2 linked regions of the Variovorax paradoxus genome follow. The protein of the gene in region 1 binds, or shares a complex with, the protein of each later gene. Links are inferred from orthologs where the notes say so. Each region holds a gene or a part of one and is shown on either strand. Other genes may lie near its edges.

What was found. The genes of interacting proteins can lie anywhere in the genome.
Region 2: the proteins of accD (region 1) and AACL56_RS13420 are in contact, whole or in part, in a solved structure (PDB 8UXZ), measured with the Escherichia coli proteins. The link is inferred for Variovorax paradoxus from one-to-one orthologs.

What each region holds. Positions count from the first base shown.
Region 1 is NZ_LR743507.1:2,267,354-2,270,705, reverse strand. The notes cover bases 300-3,067. They hold accD (acetyl-CoA carboxylase, carboxyltransferase subunit beta), read left to right. Parts: upstream 300-1,131; coding sequence 1,132-2,004; downstream 2,005-3,067. Other genes in these bases: AACL56_RS10175 (LON peptidase substrate-binding domain-containing protein), read left to right, coding at 2,896-3,067; AACL56_RS10180 (hypothetical protein), read left to right, coding at 2,736-2,867; AACL56_RS10185 (YggT family protein), read right to left, coding at 2,086-2,646; trpA (tryptophan synthase subunit alpha), read left to right, coding at 300-1,069. Outside these bases: trpB (tryptophan synthase subunit beta), read left to right, coding at 1-224; more of trpA, read left to right, coding at 224-299; more of AACL56_RS10175, read left to right, coding at 3,068-3,352.
Region 2 is NZ_LR743507.1:2,931,303-2,934,545, forward strand. Bases 293-3,243 are described here. They hold AACL56_RS13420 (acetyl-CoA carboxylase carboxyltransferase subunit alpha), read left to right. Parts: upstream 293-1,253; coding sequence 1,254-2,234; downstream 2,235-3,243. Other genes in these bases: cysS (cysteine--tRNA ligase), read left to right, coding at 293-436; AACL56_RS13415 (DNA-3-methyladenine glycosylase family protein), read left to right, coding at 454-1,104; tilS (tRNA lysidine(34) synthetase TilS), read left to right, coding at 2,250-3,227. In the rest of the region: more of cysS, read left to right, coding at 1-292. UniProt on the Escherichia coli protein: Component of the acetyl coenzyme A carboxylase (ACC) complex. First, biotin carboxylase catalyzes the carboxylation of biotin on its carrier protein (BCCP) and then the CO(2) group is transferred by the carboxyltransferase to acetyl-CoA to form malonyl-CoA.

The DNA.
Region 1 (3,352 bases):
TCCACTACCTGTGCCGCACCGAGGGCATCATCCCGGCGCTCGAATCCAGCCACGCCGTGGCCCATGCCATGAAGCTCGCCAAGACCATGCGCCCCGACCAGTCCATCCTGGTGAATCTCTCGGGCCGTGGCGACAAGGACATCGGCACCGTGGCCGACCTGTCGGGCGTCGATTTCTACGACAGGCCCTCGATGCGCGGCCTGAGCGTGAAGGGAGGCAAGTGATGAGCCGCATTGCAAATACCTTCGCCGCGCTGCAAGAAGACGGCCGCCGCGCCCTCATTCCGTACGTCACCGCGGGCTTTCCCTTCGCCGACATCACGCCCGAGCTGATGCACGGCATGGTCGAGGCCGGGGCCGACGTGATCGAGCTCGGCGTGCCCTTCTCCGACCCGATGGCCGACGGCCCGGTGATCCAGAAGGCCGGAGAGGCCGCGCTGGCGCTCGGCATCGGCATGAAGCAGGTGCTGGCCATCGTGGCGGCCTTCCGCCAGAAGGACACGACCACGCCCGTCGTGCTGATGGGCTACGCCAACCCGGTCGAGCGCTATGACCTGGTCCATGGCAGCAAAGCCTTCATCCGCGACGCATCGGCGGCCGGCGTCGACGGCCTGCTGGTGGTCGACTACCCGCCCGAGGAATGCGAGGCCTTCGCCGCGGAGCTGAAGGCCGCGAACATCGACCTGATCTTCCTGCTGGCGCCCACGAGCACCGACGAGCGCATGGCGCAGGTTGCGCGCATCGCCAGCGGCTATGTGTACTACGTGTCGCTGAAGGGCGTGACCGGCGCCGGGCATCTCGACACCGAGGCGGTCGGCCAGATGATCCCGCGCATCCGCCAGCACGTGAGCATCCCGGTCGGCGTGGGCTTCGGCATTCGCGACGCACGCACCGCACAGGCGGTCGGCTCGGCGGCCGATGCGGTCGTGATCGGCACGAAGATCATCCAGCTCATCGAAGACCAGCCGCGCGAAAAGGTGGTGCCCGCGGTGCACGAATTCCTCGCCGGCATTCGGGAGGCGCTCGACGCCCTGCCGGCCGCTACCCCCAAGAACGCGGCTGGCCGATAATCGCGGCTGCCCTCACCCAACCCCCTGCGGCAATGCGGCAGGGGGAGCTAATCCGGAGTCCTATGAGCTGGCTTGAAAAACTGCTACCCGCCAAGATCGCACAAACCGACCCGTCGGAGCGCCGCCAGGTGCCCGAGGGCCTGTGGATCAAGTGCCCCGCCTGCGAGACCGTGCTCTACAAGACCGATCTCGAACACAACCAGAATGTCTGCCCGAGCTGCAGCCATCACCACCGCATCGGCGCCCGCGCGCGGCTCGATGCGTTCCTCGACGCCGAAGGCCGCTACGAAGTCGGCCAGGAAGTGCTGCCGGTCGACGCCCTGAAGTTCAAGGACAGCCGCAAGTACCCCGAGCGCCTGAAGGAAGCCCTGGAAAACACCGGCGAGACGGACGCCCTGGTCGTCATGGGCGGCTCGGTCCACAGCATCAGCGTAGTCGTGGCCTGCTTCGAGTTCGAATTCATGGGCGGCAGCATGGGCAGCGTGGTCGGCGAGCGCTTCGTGCGCGGCGTCGAAACCGCCATCGAGCAGAAGGTGCCGTTCATCTGCTTCACCGCCACCGGCGGCGCGCGCATGCAGGAAGGCCTGCTTTCGCTGATGCAGATGGCCAAGACGAATTCCGCACTCACGCTGCTGGCGAAGAAGGGCCTGCCCTACATCAGCGTGCTGACCGACCCGACCATGGGCGGCGTGTCGGCCGGTTTCGCCTTCGTGGGCGACGTCGTGATCGCGGAACCCAAGGCGCTGATCGGCTTCGCCGGCCCGCGCGTGATCGAATCGACCGTGCGCGTGACGCTGCCCGAAGGCTTCCAGCGTGCCGAGTTCCTGCAGACCAAGGGCGCGATCGACTTCATCAGCGACCGCCGCGAACTGCGCAAGACGATCGCCAGCACCCTGGCCATGCTGCTGCGCCAGCCAGCCGACGCGGTCAGCTGACCGGAGCGCTCAGGCGCAATCCATGCAAAAGGGCCCGGATGCATGCATCCGGGCCCTTTTTTCGCAGGTGTCCCGGTTCGCTCAGAACGTCAGTTGATAGGCGAACACCAGCAGGTTGCCCAGCACGATCGCGATCACCTGCAGCACGACGATGGCGGCCAGCGGCGACAGGTCGACCCCGCCGATCAGCGGGATGAAGCGGCGAAACGGGCGCACCAGCGGATCGGCGAGGCGCGAGATCAGGTCGAGCAGCATCGGCGATGCGCCCGGAATCCATGACAGCACCGCGTAGACCACCAGCAGCGCGGTCAGCCCCGAGACGGCCAACTGCATCAGACCGACCAGCGACACCAGCGGCAGGGTCACGATGTGGCCGAGGTTGCCGACCAGCAGCCACAGCAGCAGGAACTTCAGCATCACGAGCAGCCAGGCGGCGATCAGGCTTGCGAGGTCCCAGCGCTTCACCGACGGCACGATGCGGCGCAGCGGCAGCACGATCCAGTCGGTGATGGCAAACACGAAGCGACCGAGCGGATTGCCGAACGGCACGCGGTGGTACTGCATGTAGAGGCGCAGCAGGCAGGCGCCGCCGAGCAGACCGACGATCACGTCGAGAAGGAACGAAGGTATCTGGTACAACATGTCGGTGGAAGGAAAGGTGCGGCTGCACGACTGCTCCGATTCTGGCCCACAAGCGCCCAGGCCCGATCCCCTCTGCCCTACGAAACACCATGCCTTTGCCGAGCGTCGCACTGCCCGCCTGCAACCACGGCGTCCCCTTCCACGACGACACGACCAACGGGCGCGGCGTGCGGCGCGCCCGGCATGCGACCTCGCTGGCCCCGATCTTCAACTCCCACTGACGCCGGCCTACCGGCCGAGTCCCTTCACGTGTCCATTCCACTCTTCCCGCTCGGAACGGTTCTGTATCCCGCCGGCCTGCTTCCGCTTCGCATCTTCGAGGTGCGCTACCTGGACATGATCGGCAAGTGCCGCAAGGCCGACCTGCCCTTCGGCGTCGTGAGCCTCACCAGCGGCAGCGAAGTGCGCAAAGCCGGCGCCGACGCCGAGAGCTTTGCGGCCGTCGGCACGCTGGCTTCCATCCGCGAGTTCGAATCGCCGCAGAGCGGCCTGCTGCAGATCGAGTGCGTGGGCACGCAGCGCTTTCGCATCCGCAGTGCCGAACTGCAGAAGCATGGACTGTGGATCGCCGAGGTGGACCCCGTGGCCGACGACGTCGCTCTCGAGATCCCCGACGACCTGAAACACACCGCCACCGCGCTGCAGCGCCTGATCGACACGCTCGAAGAGCGCCGCCGTGCCCAGGGCGAGACCGTGCGCCTGCCCA
Region 2 (3,243 bases), 660 kb from region 1 along the record:
CGACGCGCGGGCGTCGCTCAAGCGCCTGTACACGGCGCTCGACCTGGTGACGCCGGCCGACGTCAAGATCGACTGGACCGACGCCTACGCCGCGCGTTTCAAGGCGGCGATGGACGAAGACTTCGCCACGCCCGAGGCGGTTGCCGTGCTCTTCGACCTGGCGGGTGAAGTCAACCGCACGCAGTCGGCCGCGCAAGCCGGTCTGCTGAAGGCCCTGGGCGGCTGCGTGCAGATATTGCAGGACGACCCCAAGGCCTTCTTGCGCGCCGGCGCCACGCTCGACGAGGCCACCATCCAGGGCCGTATCGATGCCCGTGCTGCCGCCAAGGCCGCGAAGGACTTCGCCGAAGCCGATCGCATTCGCCAGGAACTCCTCGAGCAGGGCATCGTGCTCAAGGACTCGCCCACGGGAACGACCTGGGCGGCTGCGCAGTGAACGGAACGACGAACCCCATGCCTGCGACCCGTAAGTCGAGCGTACAGATCTACACGCCGGACTATTGGGAAGAGGCGTGCAAGCATCTTTCCAAGAAGGACCGCGTCATGAAGCGGCTGATTCCGAAGTTCGGAGATGCCTGCCTCGAGTCGCGCGGCGACGCCTTCACCACGCTCGCGCGCAGTGTGGTCGGCCAGCAGATCTCGGTGAAGGCCGCTCAGTCGGTGTGGGACAAGTTCGCCGCACTGCCGCGCAAGCTGACGCCGGCGAACGTGCTCAAGCTCAAGGTCGACGACATGCGCGCGGCCGGGCTGTCGGCACGCAAAATCGAGTACCTCGTCGACTTGGCGCTGCACTTCGACTCGGGCATGGTCCACGTCGATTCGTGGAAGGACATGGCCGATGAGCACATCATCGAGGAGCTCGTGGCCATCCGCGGCATCGGCCGCTGGACGGCCGAGATGTTCCTCATCTTCCACCTGATGCGGCCGAACGTGCTCCCGGTCGATGACCTGGGCCTGCTCAACGGCATCAGCGTCAACTATTTTTCGGGCGATCCGGTCAGCCGCAGCGATGCCCGCGACGTCGCCGTGGCCTGGGCGCCTTATTGCAGTGTGGCGACTTGGTATATTTGGCGATCGCTGGATCCCGTTCCAGTCGCGTACTAGCAACACCCCAGGTTGCGCGCGCCGCGTGTTGCTTCGCCAACCCGCTCGCGGGCAGCACCGGCGGCCGATAAAGCCGGTTCCACGGTGTTCCCGGAGTGGATGACGCGACGGGCTGGCGGACAGTCAATTGAAATAAACAGGAGAAGACGTTGGCGAAACGAACCTTCCTCGACTTCGAGCAGCCCATTGCTGAACTCGAAACCAAGATCGAAGAATTGCGTTATGTGCAGACCGAATCGGCGGTCGACATTTCTGAAGAAATCGATCAGCTCGGCAAGAAGAGCCAGCAACTCACCAAGGACATCTACAGCGACCTGACGCCGTGGCAGATCACCAAGATCGCACGGCATCCGGAGCGTCCCTACACGCTCGACTACGTCAACGAGATCTTCACCGATTTCGTCGAGCTTCACGGCGACCGGCATTTTTCGGATGACCTGTCGATCGTGGGCGGTCTCGCACGCTTCAACGGCGTACCGTGCATGGTGATCGGCCACCAGAAGGGCCGCGACACGAAGGAACGCACGGCGCGCAACTTCGGCATGAGCAAGCCGGAGGGATACCGCAAGGCCCTGCGTCTCATGAAGACGGCCGAGAAGTTCAAGCTCCCGGTGTTCACCTTCGTCGACACGCCTGGCGCGTATCCCGGCATCGACGCCGAAGAACGCGGCCAGTCCGAAGCCATTGGCCGCAACATCTTCGAGATGGCGCAGCTCGAGGTGCCGATCATCGTCACGATCATCGGTGAAGGTGGCTCCGGCGGCGCTCTGGCCATTTCGGTCGGCGACCAGCTCGTGATGCTCCAGTACTCGATCTACTCGGTCATCAGCCCCGAGGGCTGCGCTTCCATCCTGTGGAAGACCAGCGAGAAGGCGCAGGAAGCCGCCGATGCACTCGGCATCACGGCTCACCGCCTGAAGGCGCTGGGCCTGGTCGACAAGATCGTGAACGAACCCGTCGGTGGTGCGCACCGCGACCATCGCCAGATGGCGGCTTTCCTCAAGCGCGCACTCAACGATGCATTCCGCCAGGTCAGCGACCTCAAGCCGAAGGAGCTGCTGGAGCGCCGCTACGAGCGCCTGCAGAGCTACGGTCGTTTCAACGACACGAAGGCCGACGCCGGCAGGTAAGCACAGGCGCTCGCCATGAACTCCGCTTTCGAACGCGCCATGGCCGCGTTCGAGCCGGCGCATTGGCCGCTGGCAGTGGGGTTCAGCGGCGGAGCCGACTCGACCGCGTTGCTCGCCGCCTGCGCAGCGCGCTGGCCGGAACAGGTGCTGGCCTTTCACGTGCACCACGGGCTGCAGGCCGCGGCCGACGACTTCGAACGCCATTGCCGTACCGTATGCGAACGCCTTGGCGTTCCGCTGCGTGTTCATCGGGTCGATGCACGTCACGCACCGGGAGACAGTCCCGAAGATGCGGCCCGCCGCGCCCGCTATGAGGCTTTCGCCGAGATGGCATATGGAGAAGGGGCCTCGCCGGCTGTCGAATCCATCGCGCTGGGCCACCACGCCGACGATCAGGTCGAAACGCTGATGCTGGCGCTTTCGCGCGGTGCGGGGCTGCCGGGCTTGGCAGCCATGCCGGCGTGCATTCGGCGCAATGGACTGGACGTCCATCGGCCGCTGCTGGCAGTCTCGGGCGCCGAGATTCGGGCGTGGCTCGATGTCCACGAATTGCCCTGGATCGACGACCCGACCAATGGCGACGAACGCTACACCCGCAACCGGATTCGCGCCGTGCTGTTGCCGGCCCTGGCGCAAGTGTTCCCGCAGTTCCGCGCCACCTTTGCGCGCAGCGTCGGTCACGCAGCGCAGGCGCAGCAACTGCTCGGCGACCTGGCCGAGCAAGACTTGGCAACGGTAGGCGATCCGCCGCGCATTGCCGCACTGCAGGTGCTTTCGCGCGCCCGGCAGGCCAATGTGCTGCGCCACTGGCTGATGCATTCGCATGGCTGCGGGCCCAGTGCCGCCCAGCTCGCGCAACTGCTCGACCAGGTCCGTGCATGCACCACGCGGGGGCACCGCATCCATCTCAAGGTGGGAGGCGGCTTTGCGGAGCGGGAGGGCGATTTCCTGCATTGGTACAATGCCCCGCCCTCGCCGAAGACTTCGCTCTGACCGCTTGCAGGGCGCC